2 regions of the Paenibacillus sp. FSL H8-0537 genome follow, and region 2 is predicted to be linked to the other one. Evidence: a T-box and tRNA genes for the amino acid it is inferred to sense, from the RefSeq annotation. Region 2 holds a T-box; the other holds one or more tRNA genes.

Region 1 (10,551 bases), 330 kb from region 2:
ATTCAATCAATTCATCCGACACTTCCACAATATTCGTGCTAAAGCTGAGTTGGCCCATCAGCTCATTCAGCGTTTCTTCATACTTGCGAATTGCCAGCAGGCGGTGCATCGTCAGCGCTTCCCACGTCACCTTCGCGGTTACGGAAGGGTTGCCGTCACGGTCGCCGCCGATCCACGAGCCAAAACGGAGAAAGTCTGGCGCATGCCATTTTTCACCTGGATAATATTTCTCAAGACAGCGCTCCAGCTCTTCGTAGACAGCAGGCAGCACCTCGAACAACGTTTCATCAAAATAATACAAGCCGTTGCGAACTTCGTCGATAACCGTAGGCTTACGGTCGCGAAGCTCATCGCTTTGCCACAAAATAAGCACTTCATTCAGCAGCTTCTCGCGAAGCTTCTCCCGCTCACGATAAGTCAGCGTCGGATTATCAAGCTCCATGACATCTTCGGCAATCCGCTTGTGGATATCCAGTACCGCTCTGCGTGTAGCTTCCGTTGGATGTGCAGTCATAACAAGCTCCAGCGAAATGCCGCTCAGCATTTGCTGTACATCTTCCACTGCGATTTGACGTTCCTTCAGATCCGCTACAGCACTCTCAATGGAGCCGCGTTGAACGCCTTCCCCAGTGGAACGCTCATAATCGCGCTTGCGGCGAATACGGTGATTTTGTTCAGCAATGTTAACCAGTTGAAAATAAATCGCAAAGGCACGAATAACCTGGTGCCTAATTTCCGGGCTCAATGACGACACGGTCGTCTTGAATTGCGCGAATAGCTCCGGAATATATTCCGCTCGTAACGATTTGCTTGTTTCACGGATTTGCTCCACAATTTCAAGCAATTCCTTGCCGCCCTGGTGGACGAGCACTTCGCCGAGTATGTTGCCTAGAAACCGAACATCCCTACGCAGCAAATTGTTCGCTTGCTGGCGGCTTGCCGATAAATTCGTTGCAGCTTGTTCCGACATACTGAAATCCTCCTGTAGCGTGCCCTATAACGGACTCATTTTAACTATCTTACACTATACTACAAAATCCTTCACGGTTGAAGCCCCGCCATTTACCAAGATGTATGGTAGGCTGTCTATTATGCTCACAACTAAAAAGGGCGCATTAATCATAAAATGAGGAGATGATCTCCTGGATTTCCGCTAACGTCATACATTACCCCTGTATGATACAATTCTATCTCATTCATTTTTTATGGATAAATAGAATCTTTTTCACGCTGTATAAAAGATATAAAAAAAGAATAGTTGCCATTCACATGTATCTTTAGTTATGGTATAAAAAGGAAACTATCTCAATTTATCAAGAAATGAAGGAGATTTTCATAGTTCAGCTCTACTTGCCATTGCTGCTAATTATCGCAGCTATTTCTTTTATAACGGTTAAAGCTACGGCTAAAAAAGGCAGCTACCTGCGCCTGACCCATCATCAAATCGCCATTATCGCCTTCAGTTTGCTTCTTATGCTCATACAGTTGTATATCCCTTATCGGAATGCTGCATTTATGAGCGGTGCATTGCTGTCCTCGCTGCTGTCCACCGCCTTGGCCCTGCTCGCGGTATTCCTCATCTATTTTAGAAAAAATAAATGGGCCTACCTTTCTCTTGCTGTCGCTTGCGTATCGGGAATCATTTCTACCCATATAAAAATAAACTAGCGATCAGCACGCGTCAGCTTTTTGCCAGCTACAGGTATCTTATCTTCCAGCAAATAAACAATCCTTTATAGCCTCTTCAATCAGACAAACGCTACTAAAAAAGCTTCCATGGCTGAAACTCGCCATAGAAGCTTTCTGTTCATCGCTTCTCCATTGTCACTAATGATCGATGTATTGGGACTTAATCTGTATAGTATGGAGTTGTTATTCCAGATCTTATTCAATTAGAGTCTTTATTTTGTTATTTTTTCACTACTGAAACTAGCAAAAACATCGGACGGCGCATTTCCTCCTGCCAAGCCGAATGGCTAGCCAGCAGCTCCTTTGTCGGCTGCAGCTCCGAAAGCTGCTTAAGCTCGAATCCGGATTCAATCAACGCGTTCATGTAGGTCGAAACTGTACGATGGTATTTAACGACATCATGCTCCAGAAATCTGGACTGACGCTGGCCCTCCCTATGATAATCATCCAGCGGCCAATGCAGCTTTTCCCCTTCCGCCCCATAATGCCAATCCTGCCCGGCAAGCGCGGTGAACACTGGATGCTCAACCGAAAAGACAAATGCGCCGCCTGGCGTCAGGGAATGGTGGATCTTATTGAAGAGGCCGCCCAATTGCTCCACATAGTGAAGCGCAAGCGAACTAATGACGACATCAAACTCCTCCGCTGGAAAGTCGATGTCCTCAATCGCAAGCTGGCGATATTCAATCTGTCCATCGTCTGTCATTTCCCTTGCCCGTTCCAGCATATTGCCCGAAAGGTCAATCCCTACAACCGAGCGGGCATGCTGTTCCCGTGCATAGCGGCAATGCCAGCCGAATCCGCAGCCGAGATCGAGCACGTTTGCACCCTCCAGCTTCGGCAGCATTTGCCGAAAAAACGACCATTCTCCGGCCGCGTCGAGTCCCCCAATCGAACGAGCCATCTGGCTATAATTTGTAAAAAAAGAGGACTCATCGTATTTGTTTTGCTTCATCCACCTTCAACCTCCTTAGCGCTTGGCTATTTTGTCCTTAAAAATTATCAACCTTTAAAAACAGGAACAAAAAAAACCTTGCAGACCGCAAGGCTTTCTTCGTACTTTGTAACGTTTAAGCGGGTGATGGGAATCGAACCCACGCTATTAGCTTGGAAGGCTAAAGTTCTACCATTGAACTACACCCGCAAATATGGTCGGGACGACACGATTTGAACATGCGACCCCCTGGTCCCAAACCAGGTGCTCTACCAAGCTGAGCTACGTCCCGACAGATAATTCATTTTTAAAGAAATGGCGCGCCCTAAGAGATTCGAACTCCTGGCCTTTTGATTCGTAGTCAAACGCTCTATCCAGCTGAGCTAAGGGCGCGCAATATGGAGCGGACGACGAGATTCGAACTCGCGACCCTCGCCTTGGCAAGGCGATGCTCTACCACTGAGCCACGTCCGCATTATATTTTCGCCTGTATTTCTTAAGTGTTTCATCGTGGCGACAAGTAATAATATATCATGTTGAGAAGGGAATTGCAACTGTTATTTTAACTTTTTCTAAAAAAACTTTTTTGAGTTTTTGGCCTTCCCTTTGCTTTAGGCCGCCATATAAAAATCAAACCGCGCTCCTGCAAGCACGGTTTGATGACTGACTATACAACTCCAGCTAGTGCCGGCTTCTTATCAAGCATAACTTTGGATGCAGCTGACTCACCTGCGAGCGCATACGGCATGCACAGCGGAACACCGGTACGCGGATCAGGCATAATATCAGCTTCAATGTTAAACACCTCGCGCAAAATCTCCGGTGTCATAACCTCTTGCGGCGAGCCTTCACCGACGACACTGCCTTTTTTGATAGCAATCATATGATGCGCATAACGCGAAGCATGGTTCAGGTCATGGACAACCATAACAACCGTACGATTATTAACCTCGTTAAGCTTCTCAAGCAGATGCAATACTTCGAGCTGATGCGCCATATCAAGGAAAGTGGTTGGCTCATCCAAAAATAAAATATCCGTTTCCTGTGCCAATGACATCGCAATCCAAGCACGCTGGCGTTGACCGCCTGACAGCTGATCAACTGGACGGTCAGCAAAATCTACCATTCCCGTCGCTTCAATGGCCCATTGGATAATTTTACGGTCATCCTTGCTCACAGAGCCGAAGCCCTTCTGATAAGGAAAACGTCCATACGATACAAGCTCGGATACGGTCAGTCCGTCTGGAGCAGTCGGATTTTGCGGCAAAATAGCCAGCTGCTTCGCCACTTCTTTCGTCGCTTGCTTATGAATCGACTTCCCATCCAGCAATACGCTGCCTGCAGATGGATTCATCAGACGAGCCATTGTTTTCAAAATCGTCGATTTACCCGAACCGTTGGACCCCACCAACGCAGTAATTTTTCCTTGTGGGATAGCAATATTCAGATCTTGAACGATTAACCGTTCATCATAACCAATGTCGAGATTCGATGTTGTGAGGCGAATCATATGACATGCACGCTCCTTCCGATGCCCGCTTATACGGATTGTTTGCTGAATATTTTAAAATCATACGACTTATCATTCATTAAACATGATAACTATTATCAGTATCATTCAATATTTAATGATAATCGTTCTCACGTATAATGTCAATGAAAATAAAGCAATTGTTTAGGCCAAATCATTTTGCATCGCCCATGCACGGCCGAAAGGCTTCTTATTTTTGCAAGAAGCCTTTGCTGCGGAGAAAATCGCCCATATGCAGACGGGGATGATTGATTTTGGCCGCCATTGATTCGGACCAGCTCGTATTCAGCTTGCCTTCTGAGCGCTCCAGCATATACTGCCTAATCGTCTCGTCATACTGCCGGATGCCGCTTTCCACCGCATCCTGATCATAGCTATTTTCATGCAAAATCGCCTGCTGTGGCAGTCTTGGACGCGTCAGCGGCGCTTGATCCGGCTCTCCCATGCACATCCCGAATACGGGGTACACATGCGCTGGCAGTCCTAAAAGCGCTGAAACCTCCTGGGGATTGTTGCGGATGCCGCCAATATAAACAATTCCATAGCCAAGCGATTCCGCTGCGATCGCTGCATTTTGAGCAGCCAGCGCGGTATCAACCGTTGCTACGATAAAATTTTCAACCGTGCTCGTAAGCTCGCCCTCATAATGCTGCTTGGCTGCCTGCTCATAACGGTACAGATCGGCGCACCAGACGAGAAATACGGGACATTCCTCAATATAGGCCTGATTGCCGGAAAGCTCAGCCAGCTTTTTTCGCTTATCTGGGTCACTCACGTTGATTACCGTGAAGCACTGCATACTGCTTGAGGTTGAAGCCTGCTGCCCCGCCTCAATTATTTTTGCCAGGGTCGGCTGTGGAATGGGGTTCGATTTAAATTTCCGAATGGAGCGGTGATTAAGCAGCACGTCTATCGTTTCAGGCCACATTGCGATCAGCTCTTTTCTTATATAGTTTCACTTATTAACTTACATCTTCCTTATGCAAAAAAGCGACCGCCTCATCAAGCTGCCCATCAATCGCAAGCGGCGAATACACCCACCATTTGTTGAAAGGAACAATATGCATCCTGCCACCGCGTACTGCCGCGAGATTCCGCCATCGTTCGGACATTTTCAACTGGTTAAACGTTTCTGGAGCCCCTTGATCCTTCGGATTAATCATGATTATGAGCCGATCAGCGTCGTATTTTGACAGATCATCATACGGCTTAGGCTCGGAAAAAATAAACGGCGCTCCCGCCTCCATATGCTGCTTCACAAGTGGATGGGGATTGAGGCCAAGTGTCCGAAAAAAAACATGTCCCATATTGCGGCTCCCCACTACTCTGAACGTATCACGCTCCATGACCAGCACAGCGCATGTCTCCATGCCGCCTATCTGACGCTCGATGCGTACCCTTGCTTGTTCCGCTTTAGCCAAATGCCGCTCCATCCATTCTCGTTCCTGTCTCCGCTTGCCTACAACTGCTGAAATTTGTCGCAGCTGCCCATAAACGTCCTGGGTATGCCAATCAATAGGAACCACCTCGGCCAACTGGCTAAGCTGCTCCTGCTCCTCAGAGCGCATATGCTCATAACCTAATATCAAGTCAGGCTTCATCGCGCGAACAGCCTCCATGTCACAGGGTTCCCATTTGAAAGGTGTCATGGCTCTTACATGATCACGCACATAATAATTTTCGAACAGATGGTAATCAGGTGCACCTACAGGCACATGACCAAGTGCCAGCAAATGCGACGTATAAAGAAGGCCAATAACCCTTGGTTCTCTCGTTTGCACATATACCCGAGGAGATACCCCCACATGCTGCTTAAACTTTCTGCTAAAATAAAATTCATCCTTAAAGCCAACATGACTGGCTACTGTGACCATATCATTCGAAGGCACCAGCAGCAGCTTCTTGGCCCGCTCCATACGCAGCTTGCCCAAATAATCCATCGGGCTTGCTCCCGTCAACTGCTTGAACATATGCGTATACTGACGTATGCCGACACCCGCTAAATCCGCGAGCTCCTGCAGGGTCATTTTACCTTTATAGTTTTCCTTCATATATAAAATCGTTTGCTCTACGACATGCTCCCCATCCTTAGAGTGGTTAGAGGCTGAAGCAGCCGCGGCAACTAAATAAATGCCCTCCTGCAGCAAAATATTGCGCTTAAATCGTACCATCCCGCTTACAGCCGTTCGTAAATCAAACAGAGAATCCAAAACGTCCATTAATGGTGCAAATGGCTTAATGAAGTGGGGGCGACCAGCGGCGAAGGAAAGCAGCTCTCTCCCATCCTCTTCATCGCCGGCAGAAGCTGCTTCAAATTCAAGCGAATAATACTGAAGCCGTCCATCCACTGCTCTAACGACCTCTATTGTTGTCTCGGGCTCGAACAGAACACATGTGCCTGGCTGAAGCTGTATAGGCTGCCCATGAAGCATCACCGTTGCCGTTCCTTGCATTATGGTCCATAACGTATGTAACTTAGCGTTCTGAGACAACGCTGGCATTCCTCCAGTAAATGAACCTTTGCTAATCTGAACCCAGCGGAGCTGCAAATCATCTATGTGTTCACCCTTATCCGCCATTTGCCCTTGTTCCCCTCCCATTATGATAACCATTCTCAGATATACTATCATTTTATTGTAGCGGAAAAATGCCCAAGCGTAAACGGCTGAAGCCGTCCTTTGGCGGCAAAGCTTCCGTTTCGCGTAGAAATATAGAGAAAGGATGGAAACACCATATCCTTTCCTATATATAAAAAAGCTTTCCTGTCGAATCAGGAAAGCTTCCTTGCCAGCACTTTGTTTATTTTTTGAATAGCTGCATCGTTTCATCCAGTAGAGCATCTGTTGAGAACAAAGTATAGGACCACCATTTTTCATGCGGCACGATATAAACTTTGCCATTTTTCACTGCGGAAAGACTTTTCCAAATGGCCGATTGCTGCATTTCTTCAAAAAATTGCTCGGAACCCGGCTGTGTAATGTCTACTTTGACGATCAATCGGTCGGCATCATACTCCGGCAATTTTTCAAGGGATAGCGAATCGGTATAAACAAAATAATCTTCGCTTTCATCTATTTGCTTCTGAATCGACGGCAGCGGTTTAAGCCCCAGCAAATCATAGAGGACATGTCCCATGTTGCGATTACCAGCTACCTGGAAGGAGTTTTTAAAAATCTGGATAGCAGCAACCGTCTCATCCGGCTCAACATACTGCTTGATTTCCTCCTTGTATTTCGCCGCTTTCTCTTCATGCTGCTTAATCCATTGCTCGGCCACTGCTTCTTTCCCTACAACGCCGGCTATGAATTTTAGCTGCTCATACAAATTTACTTCCCATGGATAAATGACTGTAGGTGCAATTTTGCTCAGCTGATCAACTACATCTGCTTCGACAAAGGAAGAAGCGATAATAAGATCTGGCTTTAATTCCAAAACAGACTCATAATTAATTGGATAATCTCCAGCAATAGTGATTTGATCTTTATAACTATTTAAATAGTAATCCGGTGTAATTTCATAATTCAAGCCGCCTATCGGCGTAATGCCTAGTGCCAGCAATGGTGTAGTAGCACTCACTGAAAAAATGCGCTGCGGATTAGCCGGAATTTCTTTCTCTCCATATGAATCAGTGACAACGCGTGTATTAGAAGTGCCCGCCTGCTCTTGCTCAGTCGTTGCAGTCGTCTGCTGTACTGGAGATGCTGTTGTTTTCGTACCTGAATTTGCTGCTGTTCCACAGCCTGCAAGAACGATCAGACACCCTATAAGCAGCGTAGCTAACCTAATCGTGTATTTCCTTGTTCCATTTACCACCGAACCCACCCTTTTCTGCTTCTTCATTGATAGTAATTCTCACTGCTATGCCATTATACACAATCAAACTAACTTGCAACATGGAAAATCAGGCGTATTTTACTGGATTAATTGGCGGATGGGTCTTGATAAAATGAACATCAAAAAACTCCTCTTATCATTTTCAGATAAAAGGAGTTGAGTTTAATTAAATGGTGCGCGTGGAGGGACTTGAACCCCCACGTCGTGAAACGCCAGATCCTAAGTCTGGTGCGTCTGCCAATTCCGCCACACGCGCATGGGTAAAGCTATAAGGAAAAATGGTGAGTCATGTAGGATTCGAACCTACGACACCCTGATTAAAAGTCAGGTGCTCTACCAGCTGAGCTAATGACTCATGAATGGCTGGGGATTCAGGGATCGAACCTGAGAATGACGGAGTCAAAGTCCGTTGCCTTACCGCTTGGCTAATCCCCAATAGATGGTGACCCGTAGGGGATTCGAACCCCTGTTACCTCCGTGAAAGGGAGGTGTCTTAACCCCTTGACCAACGGGCCTCACGTATAAAGCTGGAGCTCTCAACCGGGATCGAACCGGTGACCTCATCCTTACCATGGATGCACTCTACCTACTGAGCTATGAGAGCATATGGCTCCCCGAACAGGACTCGAACCTGTGACAACTCGATTAACAGTCGAGTGCTCTACCAACTGAGCTATCAGGGAATATTTCAGCTGTTCGTTGAATGACCTAATAAAAAAGGTTCAACGGTAAAGACGCTACGATTGAGTTGCGCCTTGAAAACTGGATGCGAAAGACAAAGTCTGAAACTTTAGCGTGTTGTTAGGATAAGCCCTCGACCGATTAGTATTCGTCAGCTGCACGCATTGCTGCGCTTCCACCCCGAACCTATCAACCTCGTCGTCTTCAAGGGGTCTTACTAAATTGGGAAATCTCATCTTGAGGGGGGCTTCGCGCTTAGATGCTTTCAGCGCTTATCCCGTCCGTACTTGGCTACCCAGCGGTGCTCCTGGCGGAACAACTGGTACACCAGCGGTACGTCCATCCCGGTCCTCTCGTACTAAGGACAGCTCCTCTCAAATTTCCTGCGCCCGCGACAGATAGGGACCGAACTGTCTCACGACGTTCTGAACCCAGCTCGCGTACCGCTTTAATGGGCGAACAGCCCAACCCTTGGGACCTACTTCAGCCCCAGGATGCGATGAGCCGACATCGAGGTGCCAAACCTCCCCGTCGATGTGGACTCTTGGGGGAGATAAGCCTGTTATCCCCAGGGTAGCTTTTATCCGTTGAGCGATGGCCCTTCCATTCGGTACCACCGGATCACTAAGCCCGACTTTCGTCCCTGCTCGACTTGTAGGTCTCGCAGTCAAGCTCCCTTATGCCTTTGCACTCTCCGAATGATTTCCAACCATTCTGAGGGAACCTTTGGGCGCCTCCGTTACATTTTAGGAGGCGACCGCCCCAGTCAAACTGTCCACCTGACACGGTCCCCGAACCAGTTTCATGGTCCTAGGTTAGAACTCCGATACGATCAGGGTGGTATCCCAACGTCGCCTTCACACAAGCTGGCGCTCATGCTTCAATGGCTCCCACCTATCCTGTACAGATCGTACCAAAGTTCAATATCAAGTTACAGTAAAGCTCCATGGGGTCTTTCCGTCTTGTCGCGGGTAACCTGCATCTTCACAGGTATTAAAATTTCACCGGATCTCTCGTTGAGACAGCGCCCAAGTCGTTACGCCATTCGTGCGGGTCAGAATTTACCTGACAAGGAATTTCGCTACCTTAGGACCGTTATAGTTACGGCCGCCGTTTACTGGGGCTTCGGTTCACAGCTTCGGATTGCTCCTAACCGCTCCCCTTAACCTTCCAGCACCGGGCAGGCGTCAGCCCGTATACTTCGCCTTACGGCTTCGCACAGACCTGTGTTTTTGCTAAACAGTCGCTTGGGCCTTTTCACTGCGACCCCCTCGGGCTATTCACCCTACCGAGGTACCCCTTCTCCCGAAGTTACGGGGTCATTTTGCCGAGTTCCTTAACGAGAGTTCTTCCGCGCGCCTTAGCATGCTCTGCTCGCCTACCTGTGTCGGTTTGCGGTACGGGCACCTTCACCTGGCTAGAGACTTTTCTCGGCAGCCGGAGTGCATGACCTTCGCTACTATAATTTTCGCTCCCCATCACAGCCCAGCCTTCACGATGAGCGGATTTGCCTACTCATCAGCCTCACTGCTTGGACGGACTATTCCATCAGTCCGCGTCACTGCCCTTCTGCGTCATCCCATTGCTCATAACGGTTTACGGTGGTACAGGAATTTGAACCTGTTGTCCTTCCACTACGCCTTTCGGCCTCGCGTTAGGTCCCGACTTACCCTGAGTGGACGAGCCTTCCTCAGGAACCCTTAGGCTTTCGGCGGACAAGATTCTCACTTGTCTTTTCGTTACTCATACCGGCATTCTCACTTGAATACAGTCCAGCACTCCTTACGGTATACCTTCAACCTATATTCAACGCTCCCCTACCCAAGTACCCTATAGGCACATGTCATAGCTTCGGTGGTGTGTTTAGCCCCGTTACATTTTC
Region 2 (10,551 bases):
ACAACGGCGCATCCATCAGCGTCGACCATTTTCCCGACAGATCGTTTCCGGCAAACAGCAGCATCGCCAGCAGCCCCCATTGCGCTCCTTGCAAATTGCCACGGGTAATATCATTGGAATAACGCACCAGCAATATACCCGCGATAATGATAATAAAGGAGCTTAGCTGCGCCATATTCAGCGTCTCGCCCCATACCGCGAAGGCGACAACGACAACAATCGCCGAAGGCAGTGCAGTCAAAATCGCAACAATAGAAGCTTTGCCCACGGCAAAGCCCTTGAACATGCTCGCATTTGCCCCGAAAGAGAGCAGCCCCATCTGCACCCCAATGAGCGATGAAACGGTGAAAGCCGACCCTGTTGCCAGCGTACAAACAAGTGTAATCAGCGCTCCCGAGAAAAATACTCCACACAGCAGCGCATTGCGATTAAGCGCCTGCTGGCTCGTCCAATGATACAAAATCCCCCGCAGCCCAAAGCTCGTCGCCGCCAGCAAGGATAATACAAGCCACATAAATGCCATACCTCCATCTCTGTCTGCCCACACATACTTTCCCTATCATGACAGCTGAAGGTTAGATTGTAAATGCACGAAAATAAGCGGTTTATCTCTATTCAACCTTAGGTCTTCCGACCTGCACATTGTGGACAATCCCCCCTGTTTACATGTGGATAAGTATTGGAGGCAGCGGAAAATACTTAACTTGAACACTGTTGATAATGTGTATAACTCTGTGGATAAGTTGAAAAACAGAGCCTGCACCTCCACTAGCTGGCAGATGAAAATGTGCATATTTTCACGCTTTTTCATCCATGTGACATAGACAAACATGGAATGAACATGGCCGTCACATGATGGGCTGGCTGCCGCATATAATAGCGTAAAGAGGTTAACGGCAGAGGAGATGCAAAAGGATGGCAAACAAAGCGCGCAAGGTCGCCATTGTAGGAGTCGGTCAGGTCGGTTCTAGCTGCGCGTATGCCTTAATTAACCAGTCGATTTGCGATGAGCTGCTGCTCATTGACCGCACGTTCGACCGGGCCTACGCACAGGCGCTCGATTTATCTCACAGCATGGATTTTGTCCATGGGCGGACGAAGGTTGCTGCTGGAACGCTGGAGCAGTGCGGAGATGTGGATGTGATTCTTTTATGTGCAGGGGCGTATCCAGTGGGCAGCGATGATCGGCTGGCTGTGCTGCATACGGTGCGCGAAATTTATGAAACGATGATTCCGCGCATTATGAACAGCGGGTTCAGCGGAATTTTTGTAGCGGCCGCCAATCCTGTGGATATTGTGACGTATGTCGTGTGGGAGCTGTCCGGCATGCCGCGCTGCCAAGTGATTGGCACCGGAACGTCCATCGATTCCTCGCGGCTCAAGACGCTGCTCTGCGAGCATTTTCCCGTTGATGCTCGCAGCGTGCAGGGCTATGTGCTTGGGGAGCATGGCGAGTCACAGTTTCCCGCTTGGTCGCATGTGACGGTTGGCGGCAAGCCGCTGCTGCATATTCTGGCTCAGCATCCCGAGCGCTTTGGAAATGTGAAGCTCGGAGCACTCGCTGAGCAGACCCGCAATGCCGGCTGGGAAATCTATACGCGCAAAGGCTCGACCAGCTTTGGCATCGGTAATGCGCTGGCGCATATTACCCGCTCCATTCTAAGCGACGAACATCGCATTATTGCCGTGTCCGCCATATTAAACGGCGAATATGGCCAGCGGCATGTATGTGCCGGCGTACCCGCCATTATCGCCCGCTGCGGGGTTAAGGAAATCGTCGAGCTCAAGCTGACGACGCGGGAGCAGCGGCTGATGGAGCGCTCATGCTCGATTATACGCCAGGCGATTGAGAGCCTGTCTCTCGTCACCGAGAAAGAATAGCCGACTAAAAACGGATTGATTTTTCTGAAAGGATTCGATATGATAGCTGTTAATTAACATCAAGGAACGGGAGAGTAACCTAAATAGGCGCCATTTCAAGCGAGCTGGAACAGTGAAAGCCGGCAATGGACGGTTAGGTGAAGCGCACCCGGGAGATGGCGGCCTGAAACGAGCAATCGCGCTAGGGACGTCCGGTTCAGCACCGTTACAACGGCGAGATGCCCTTCCTTTATTTTGTTCGGAGGCGGCAACAAGAGTGGTACCGCGGGGATAACAGGCCTCGTCTCTTATTTTTAGAGACGGGGCCTTTTTTGCGTGCTGCTCTGCTCTTGCCTGAACATATATTTTGGAGAGGAAGATGATGATGCTGTTAATGGACAAAATTGCGCTGGCTCTGGCTAATGCACTCGCTCTGCCCGAAGCAGAAATTCGGCCCTTGCTGGAATATCCGCCCAATGAGGAGCTTGGCGATGCTGCTTTCCCCTGCTTTACGTTAGCACGCACGATGAAACAAAGCCCTGCTAACATCGCTGCTTTGCTTGAGCCCCTGCTGATAGACGCGAGCTGGAGCGTTCAGGCTGCCGGCCCCTATTTGAATTTCAAATGGAATCGGGAGCTGACCGCAGCGCAGCTTATCGCAGATTGGGAAAGCGGAAGCCTTATGCAGGCAGCCATGGGGAATGGAGAGCGCGTCATTATCGACATGTCTTCACCCAATATTGCAAAGCCGTTCGGCATTGGGCATTTGCGCTCGACGATGATCGGCAATGCGCTGTATCACATTTTGCGCAAGGTTGGCTATGAGACGGTCAGCGTCAATCATCTGGGCGATTGGGGCACGCAGTTCGGCAAGATGATTACCGCCTATCTCAAATGGGGCGACGAGCAGCAGCTTGCAGCCGATCCCATTAAAGGATATTTGGAGCTGTATGTGCGTTTCCATGAGGAAGCTGAGCAGCACCCCGAGCTGGAGGATGAGGCGCGCGGCTGGTTCGTCAAGCTGGAAGCTGGCGATGCTGAAGCCATTCGCTGCTGGAGCCAGTTTATTGCTGACAGCCTGAAGGAGTTCAACAAGCTGTATGACCGGCTCGGCGTGAGCTTTGACCATTTTCTCGGCGAAAGCTTCTATAACGATAAAATGGATGCCGTCGTGCAGCAGCTTCAGGAGCAACAGCTGCTGGAGGAAAGTGAAGGCGCACAGGTCGTCCGGCTGGATGAGCATGAGCTGCCGCCTTGCCTCATTCGCAAATCCGATGGCACCTCCATCTATGCAACACGTGACCTAGCGACCGCGATATATCGCTATGAAGAGATGAAGGGCAGCGAGCTGCTGTATGTCGTCGGCTCGGAGCAATCGCTGCATTTTCGCCAGCTGTTTCTCGTGCTTGAGAAAATGGGCTTTGCGTGGGCAGCAGCCTGCAAGCATATTCCCTTCGGACTCATGAAGCTGGACGGGCAAAAAATGTCCACCCGCCGCGGCAAGGTCGTGTTTCTAGAAGAAGTGCTGGATGAAGCGGTGCAGCGAGCTTTGCAGAAAATAGAGGAAAAGAACCCTGCACTTGCGGGCAAGGCTGCGGTGGCCGAGGCGGTTGGCATTGGCGCCGTCGTATTCGGAGATCTCAAAAATACGAGAATGCTTGCGGTCGATTTTGTGCTGGAGGATGTACTGAATTTTGAAGGGGAGACGGGCCCATACGTGCAATATGCTTACGCCAGAACGCAGCGGATATTGGCAAAAGCAGCCGGCAGCGATGTGGCTGCTGCCCCTCAGCCTGCCGATTATGAGTATGTTACAGGCGATTATGCCTGGCTGCTGATGAAGATGCTTTTGCGCTACACTGCCGCCCTGGGTGACGCTGCCAAGCGGCATGAGCCGTCCATTCTCGCCAGGTATTTGATCCAGCTCGCGCAGGCGTTCAATCGTTTTTACCATCATGACAAGGTACTTGCCGGGGACGCTGGCGAGCGGATCGTTAAGCTTAAGCTGGTGCAGATTGCTGCCGATGTGCTTAAGGAAGGCTTAGAGCTGCTCGGCTTGAAAACGCCGAAGGAAATTTAGACGTAAAGCACAAAAAACAGGCATCCACCAGCCAGAGGCGGGGGTGCCTGTTTTTTAACTCTTTTTCAAACAAGTATTAGCTATTCGTCGGTTCCGGAATAAGATCCTTCTCGATGATCTGCTGATTGAAATGAGCGATGTTCTTCTCAAAGCAATTGCAGTAGTAGTCTTTCCGGCACAATGGACAAGGTACGTTCAGCATCCGCGTAACGCCTGTTAATCTCCATACTGGCTTCTGGCTGTAGAACAAACGCGCCTTGGAACCTTCACTAAGTGTCATGATGAACTGATATAACCCTGAGGCAAGATCCTTGTCGGCTAAAATAACGTTCTTAATCTGCAGTTTCGAATTCAAGATTTTCACCCTTACTGTTCGTATTCAAGATTGTGTAATAATACCCTTTATAGCGCCTTAAGTCAATATTTCTGCGGCCAGGACCATCGTTTGGGTATAAAAATCTTCATGCGAAAGTAAGGAAATCCCGCTTCGGCGTATCCATTTTTAAAACGAGACATGTTTGGTTTATGCTCTTACACTTTTTTTCTCAAAGCAAAGATAAATATCAGATAGGCTATGATTAGAGCAAGATTGAACAGGGGAAGGATCATTTTCCAAAACTCATTCGGAGCCGTTGCAAACATTAGGAGTCCCCCTGAAAAGAGAAAGAAGATATTTTCTACTCTTCTTCGAGGCTCCCATCCTGCTCTTACGATACTGACAATAACCCATAATGTAATCAGCACATAAAAGATTAAGGCTATTATATTAAGCACACGCCTACCACCTTGTTTTGGAAGACATTAACGGCAACGTCTAATCGCTCTATAATATTTATAAGCATAGATTCAACGTCATCTGGATTCGTTTCAACAATTCCCAGCTAACATTAATATTTATGCCATTGAATAAATAATATCATACCGGTTTGTTCATTATTATGGCTAAAAAAGATAAACTCTCAGGAGAAAGCTTTACAACTGTCTTTCCATAACAGACCAGCTAGGGCGCATATGCGAACCAGAGCTGGGTACCCGCCCCTTTTTGCGAGGACTGTGATTCCGCTATTCGGACTATTTAGCCGATTTCAGGGCGTAAGCGGACAGGAGAGCCGTTATCACTCACATTATCTCGTTAAAATGACCATTTGCAGTGCATTAACGGCTTCTGAGTCCGCTGCCTGCGCCACAATCCCTGATCCTGTTGAAATAGCTGCGGCTGTGTCCGCGAAGATTATCGGGAATACATTTGCCGTTCATTCAAATCTTCCTTATTTTTTTCATAAATATAACAAGAAGCTTTTAGCAATTATTTTCGAAAGCATGGGATTTATTTTCGTTATGCCAGTCCAGACTACTGCACTACACATTACTTTCGGCATCATCGACCTACTTACCTTCAGATGTCAGGCTGTAGGCCAGCTTCTTGCCATTTTTAAAACGAGACATGTTTGGTTTATGCTCTTACACTTTTTTTCTCAAAGCAAAGATAAATATAAGATAGACTATGATTAGAGCAAGATTGAACAGGGGCAAAACCGTTTTCCAAAGCTCGTTAGGAGCCATTGCAAACATTAGAATTCCCCCTGTAAATAACAAATAGATGTTTTGCACTCTTCTTCTAGGTGTTCTTCCGGCCCTCACAATACTGAAAATAACCCATAATGTGATAAGCGGATAAGCAATTATAGCGATTAAATTAAGCATGATTTCACCGCCTAGTATTAAAAGAAATAATACATCTCATTTTCTATAGATTACGTTTACACAAAAGTATATCATAGCTTTCCTATATAACTATACGCTTTACCTAAATATGACTTTGCGCTACTCCATTGATTAACTACATTTCCTGCAAACAACGCTGCTGCTCCTCCACCAATAATGATAGCTCCAATTGCACTCCATGATAATGTCGCTATTGTCCTAAGTATAGATTCAACATCACCTGAATTCATTTAAACAATTGCCAGCTAACATCAATATTTATACCATCGACTAAATTATATCATACAAGATTTTTTTATTATTATGGATAAAAAAAGAGGACTGAGATTCCGCTATTGGGACTATTTAGCCGATTTCGGGACGTAAGCGGACAGGAGAGCCGTTATTACTCACATTATCTCGTTAAAATGACCATTTGCAGTGCATTAGCGGCTTCTGAGTCCGCTGCCTGCGCCACAATCCCTGATCCTGTTGAAATAGCTGCGGCTGTGTCCGCCAAGATTATCGGGAATACGTTAGACGCTAAATTCAAACTAAATCCGGCTCATTTTCCTTCGTATAAAAGTACTAACATAATTCATATTAAACAGGAGGTTATTCATGAAGTTATCAACAAAATCTTTAATGGATTTAAGGATAGAGGAGACTAGACCAGCGCTAGTTAATTCAAACCTTCCATGTCTTTTTCAAAGCTTATGAATTTTGTATCTATTCTCTACTCCATTGCTTCTTTTTCATTAATCGGATTCATTGTGTGGATTTTACAAAAAAGTAATTTAAATGAACCATGAAGAGGATGTCCTTAAGTAGCTGCTAGCTATTACGGACATCCTTATTTTTTCATAAATATAATGAAGCAGCTTTCAAATGAGGCAGCTTTTAGCAGTTATTTTCGAAAGCACGGGATCGACTTTCATTATGCCAGTCCAGACTACTGCACATTATTTTCAGCATCATCGACCTATTTCAATGTAATCACAAACGTAATAAAATCGTTCTGCTCCTGTGAATAAGTCGCGGCGACGATTTTTTTGCCGGAGGGGCTCCAGCCGAGATCGTCGGATAAATACTGGACATCGAGCTTAATCGGCACCGTATCGCCACTAATGGCATCCGCCACAAACACGCCGTTGTCACCGCCAGCACCTTCCGATGTCAGGCTGTAGGCCAGCTTCTTGCCATCTGGCGACCAGCTTGTGCCAAATACCTGTGTCGCGCTGCCCAGCTCAATCGGTTCATTGCCCTTTGCATCGGTAATCATCAGCGTCCGCGTCGTGTTCGTGGTGCGCTTCACCAAAGCGAGCTGCTTGCGCTCTGGCGATGGAATGACCCAGACGACGTCCGTCGCCAGCTTCTCCCCCTGCTTGCTGCCATCAGGAAGAAAATACAGCACTTCATTCACGACATAATAAATGCCGCCTTCGCCTGGCATCGCCGTAAAAATCCTCTGCTCGCTATCGTATATCGTCTCCGATGTGCCATCGACGCCCGCCTTGATCACTTTGCCCTCGATCGTCATGAACAGCACATGCGTATCATCCATCCACATGCCTGTTGTCGTATCGATCACATCTTTGCCTAGCTCCACTGACTTTCTCGTCTCCATATTCATAATATAGCCGTGGGCACTTTCTTCGTTATTCAGCTTATAATATAAATATTTTCCATCCGGTGACGGCTTTGCAAAACCCTGATGGGCGGGCTGTTCATACAAGGCTTCCTCCTGCTTCGTCACCAGATTATGCACATACAAATTATTAGGAAACATCATCTCCCCTTCCACCGCTATTTTCTGCTCATTCTCATTGCGCTTGACGGTGACAAGCTGATCCTCGGTAATAAAGCTAGTCCCCCGCGTCCTATCCATTTGGGCAATTTGACTGACAGCTACCTTCGTATCGGTCGATTGATCCGGCTCGACGACGGTAATCGTTTTATCCGGCTTTTGTATCGTTTCGCGTGCTGGCGCATTACCGTCTCCACAGCCCGCGAGCAGCAGCGCCACACAGCAAGCAGCCGCACCTGTATTTATCCATTTAAAAAGGGTTTGTTTCATCTCGTATTTCCCCTCTCCCTTATTGCTATGCGCTAATTGTAATCAGCGAATGTTTCGCCCTCGTCTCCAACTTGTTTCGGGCCTGTAAACCTTTAACCATCACTAACCGATATATAGCGGAAAATAGACCTTGAACGTCGTTCCATCCTCGCTCGACCTGACTAGCACAAGCTCACCCTGCTGCGCCTCAGCAAGCTGCTTAACGAGCGATAGGCCGAGCCCTGTTCCTCCCGAAATACGGGAGCGGTCGCGGTTGACCGTATAGAAGGGCTCGAAAATTTTGTCATGCGCTTCCGCCGGAATGCCGATGCCCGTATCCCGCACCACCACATTGGCCCGATTTCCGTCCACATGCAGCGCAACCTCAATCTGTCCGCCAGGACGATTATATTTAATGGCATTATCAATTAAGTTGATGAATATTTGCATCAGGCTCTCCCGATCCGCCCAGATAACAGCAGGCTCCAGCTGCGTATGCAGCATCAAATCAAATTTTGCCGCCTTGCCCTGCATGCGCGTGCACAAATCCAGCAGCAGCTCATCGAGCTTCAGCACCTCTGCCTGCTGCTCAAATTCATACTTTTCCAGCGCCGCCAAATGCAGCACCTTCTCAACCATATCGTACAGCCGCCCGGATTCCTTTCCCATGCTTTGAATGGCCTCATCTATGAGCTTCGGATCATCGCGGTACATATCCAGCAAATCCACATACGCTCGAATCGACGTGAGCGGCGTCTTGAACTCGTGGCTGATATTGCCGATGAATTGCTTCTGCTGCTGCTCCAATTGCTGCAGCTTATGGATGGCGAGCGTAAGCTTGCGCTGCTCCTCCTTCATTTCCTCAATATGGCGTTCAATGGCGCTGCTCATGAAAAAAATATCCTGGCTTAAGTCGCCCAGCTCATCGCGCCTGCGAACGGGATTTTGCCGCAAATACCGCCCTTCGCGAATGCTGCCTGCTGCACTTCTCAGCCGGGAAATGACAGCGGCAAGCCTATAAAAATACCCATAGCCCATGACCGCCCCTGCCACCACGGCAATAATGCCCGCAGTTTGAAACAGCTCGCGGATCGTCTGGGCGAACTGATGGTCATTTTTCAACGAGTAATGGAAGCTGACAACGCCAAGCAATCCGTCCTCGCCCTGCAAAGGTGCAAAATAAATCAAGGAATCTCCCGCCGTTTGATAGGCGATTTTGCCGTTAAGGGCGTATTGCAGCGTATCGGACAAATTTGCTCCTTTTTCTCCGCCAACGGGAATGGAGCTGCCGGCTTCTTTGCCCTGCGTGTCATAGAGCGTCGTCTGCATGCCGCTGATCATAGAGATATAGAGAGCGAGCCGCTGCCCTCTTAACGGCATAAAGGATTCGCGCGCAAGCTGCGGTTCGCTAGTAGCGAAGCTTTGGCGAACGTATTGTGCCGCTACCTCGCTCTGCTTGGCCAGCAGCTTCTCGGTTCGCTCCTGCTGATCGCGCTCGATTCCGCTTTGCACCATCATGCTCAGTACGCTCACGGTGAGCGCCAGCAGCACGACCAGCACAATGCTCATCCGCAGCTTCAAGCTGATTCTCATGACGGCTCACCGGATTGCCCCGGCTCACTCGTTTTTATCGACGCTCCTGCCTTTGAAGCTTTGTAGCCGATGCCATAGACGGTCTGGAGCAGCGTCTGGCTTGAATCGCCAAGCTTTTTTCGCAGCCGCTGGATATGAATGTCTACCGTGCGCGTCCCGCCCGCGTATTCCATATCCCAAACCAGATCAAGCAGCTCCTCACGGGTATACACCCGTTCGGGATGCGACAGCAGCAGCGCTGCGAGATCGAATTCCTTCGGCGTCAGCTCAAGCGCAGCACCTCCAGCTGTTATGAGCCGCTGCTGCATATGCAAGCGAATGCTGCCCAGCTCATACACATCTGACTCCTCCTCACGTCCAGCCAGCTTCTGGGTGCGCCGCATCAGCGCCTTCGCTCTGGCGACAAGCTCACGCAAATCAAACGGCTTCGTCATATAATCGTCGGCTCCCAGCTCAAGACCCAGCACCTTGTCGACGATGTCATTTTTGACTGTGAGCAAAATAATGCCGACGCCATGACGATTTTCCAGCTTCCGGCATACTTCATAGCCGTTCATGCGCGGCATCATAACGTCCAAAATAATGACATGCGGCTGGAAAACAGCGACTTTCTCCAGCGCCTCTACCCCATCGCCAGCCGTCTCGACCAAATAGCCCTCGCGTCTGAACGCGTATGCAACGGCGCTGACGATACTCGCTTCATCGTCCACGACCAATATTTTTTTATCTATCATTTGACCTGTCATGCGTAACCGCTCCCCCCGCGCCTGTCTAACCCATATTACCCTTTAACACCTAGCATAATGCAGCGGTGCATCGCCAATATATCGAACTTGTTTCCAACTTGTAAACAACGGTGCATCACACACTTAAAAAAATGAAATAGTTGGGTTTACCCAATTGGTTTAGGGTAAGAGAAATTAGATCATCTTAACAGAATACGGATTTGCAGGGTTTGTTCCCTGAACATAATTATACATTGCGGGAGGGTTTCGATAATGGCGAATGAACAAACGAAGACTGGCAGCGGCAGACTGGCGGGCAAAGCTGCCCTAATCACCGGAGCCGGCTCCGGTATCGGCCGTGCGGCGGCACTGCTGTTCGCCAAGGAAGGTGCCAATCTGGCACTGCTTGATGTGAATGAGGATGGGCTCGCTACAGTCAAGGTGGAGGCAGAAGCTTTCGGCGTCACCTGCGCAACAGCCGTGACCGATATTTCAAGCGAGGAAGCCATCGAAGCGGCTTATAAAATCGCGCT

What was found. A T-box is a leader RNA that pairs with one kind of tRNA and senses whether it is charged. The one in region 2 lies ahead of argS (arginine--tRNA ligase), so its partner is inferred to be a tRNA-Arg.
Region 1: it encodes a tRNA-Arg, which carries the amino acid that the T-box ahead of argS (arginine--tRNA ligase) is inferred to sense. The anticodon was not compared.

The regions. Positions count from the first base shown of each region.
Region 1 covers NZ_CP150290.1:6,275,445-6,285,995, forward strand. Annotated here, with positions in the region: gene ppc (phosphoenolpyruvate carboxylase) at 1-970, opposite strand, end outside; gene MHB80_RS26470 (hypothetical protein) at 1,351-1,668, shown strand; gene MHB80_RS26475 (class I SAM-dependent methyltransferase) at 1,910-2,644, opposite strand; tRNA gene MHB80_RS26480 (tRNA-Gly) at 2,763-2,833, opposite strand; tRNA gene MHB80_RS26485 (tRNA-Pro) at 2,839-2,915, opposite strand; tRNA gene MHB80_RS26490 (tRNA-Arg) at 2,940-3,016, opposite strand; tRNA gene MHB80_RS26495 (tRNA-Gly) at 3,023-3,097, opposite strand; gene MHB80_RS26500 (ABC transporter ATP-binding protein) at 3,291-4,133, opposite strand; gene nfsA (oxygen-insensitive NADPH nitroreductase) at 4,345-5,082, opposite strand; gene MHB80_RS26510 (helix-turn-helix domain-containing protein) at 5,117-6,754, opposite strand; gene MHB80_RS26515 (ABC transporter substrate-binding protein) at 6,954-7,994, opposite strand; tRNA gene MHB80_RS26520 (tRNA-Leu) at 8,160-8,244, opposite strand; tRNA gene MHB80_RS26525 (tRNA-Lys) at 8,268-8,343, opposite strand; tRNA gene MHB80_RS26530 (tRNA-Gln) at 8,349-8,423, opposite strand; tRNA gene MHB80_RS26535 (tRNA-Glu) at 8,429-8,503, opposite strand; tRNA gene MHB80_RS26540 (tRNA-Thr) at 8,517-8,592, opposite strand; tRNA gene MHB80_RS26545 (tRNA-Asn) at 8,596-8,671, opposite strand; rRNA gene MHB80_RS26550 (23S ribosomal RNA) at 8,791-10,551, opposite strand, start outside.
Region 2 covers NZ_CP150290.1:5,943,020-5,953,570, forward strand. Annotated here, with positions in the region: gene MHB80_RS25190 (EamA family transporter) at 1-514, opposite strand, end outside; gene MHB80_RS25195 (L-lactate dehydrogenase) at 916-1,881, shown strand; T-box leader at 1,935-2,172, shown strand; gene argS (arginine--tRNA ligase) at 2,240-3,940, shown strand; gene MHB80_RS25205 (hypothetical protein) at 4,017-4,295, opposite strand; gene MHB80_RS25210 (hypothetical protein) at 5,402-5,644, opposite strand; gene MHB80_RS25215 (hypothetical protein) at 6,627-7,721, opposite strand; gene MHB80_RS25220 (HAMP domain-containing sensor histidine kinase) at 7,824-9,293, opposite strand; gene MHB80_RS25225 (response regulator transcription factor) at 9,290-10,024, opposite strand; gene MHB80_RS25230 (SDR family NAD(P)-dependent oxidoreductase) at 10,292-10,551, shown strand, end outside.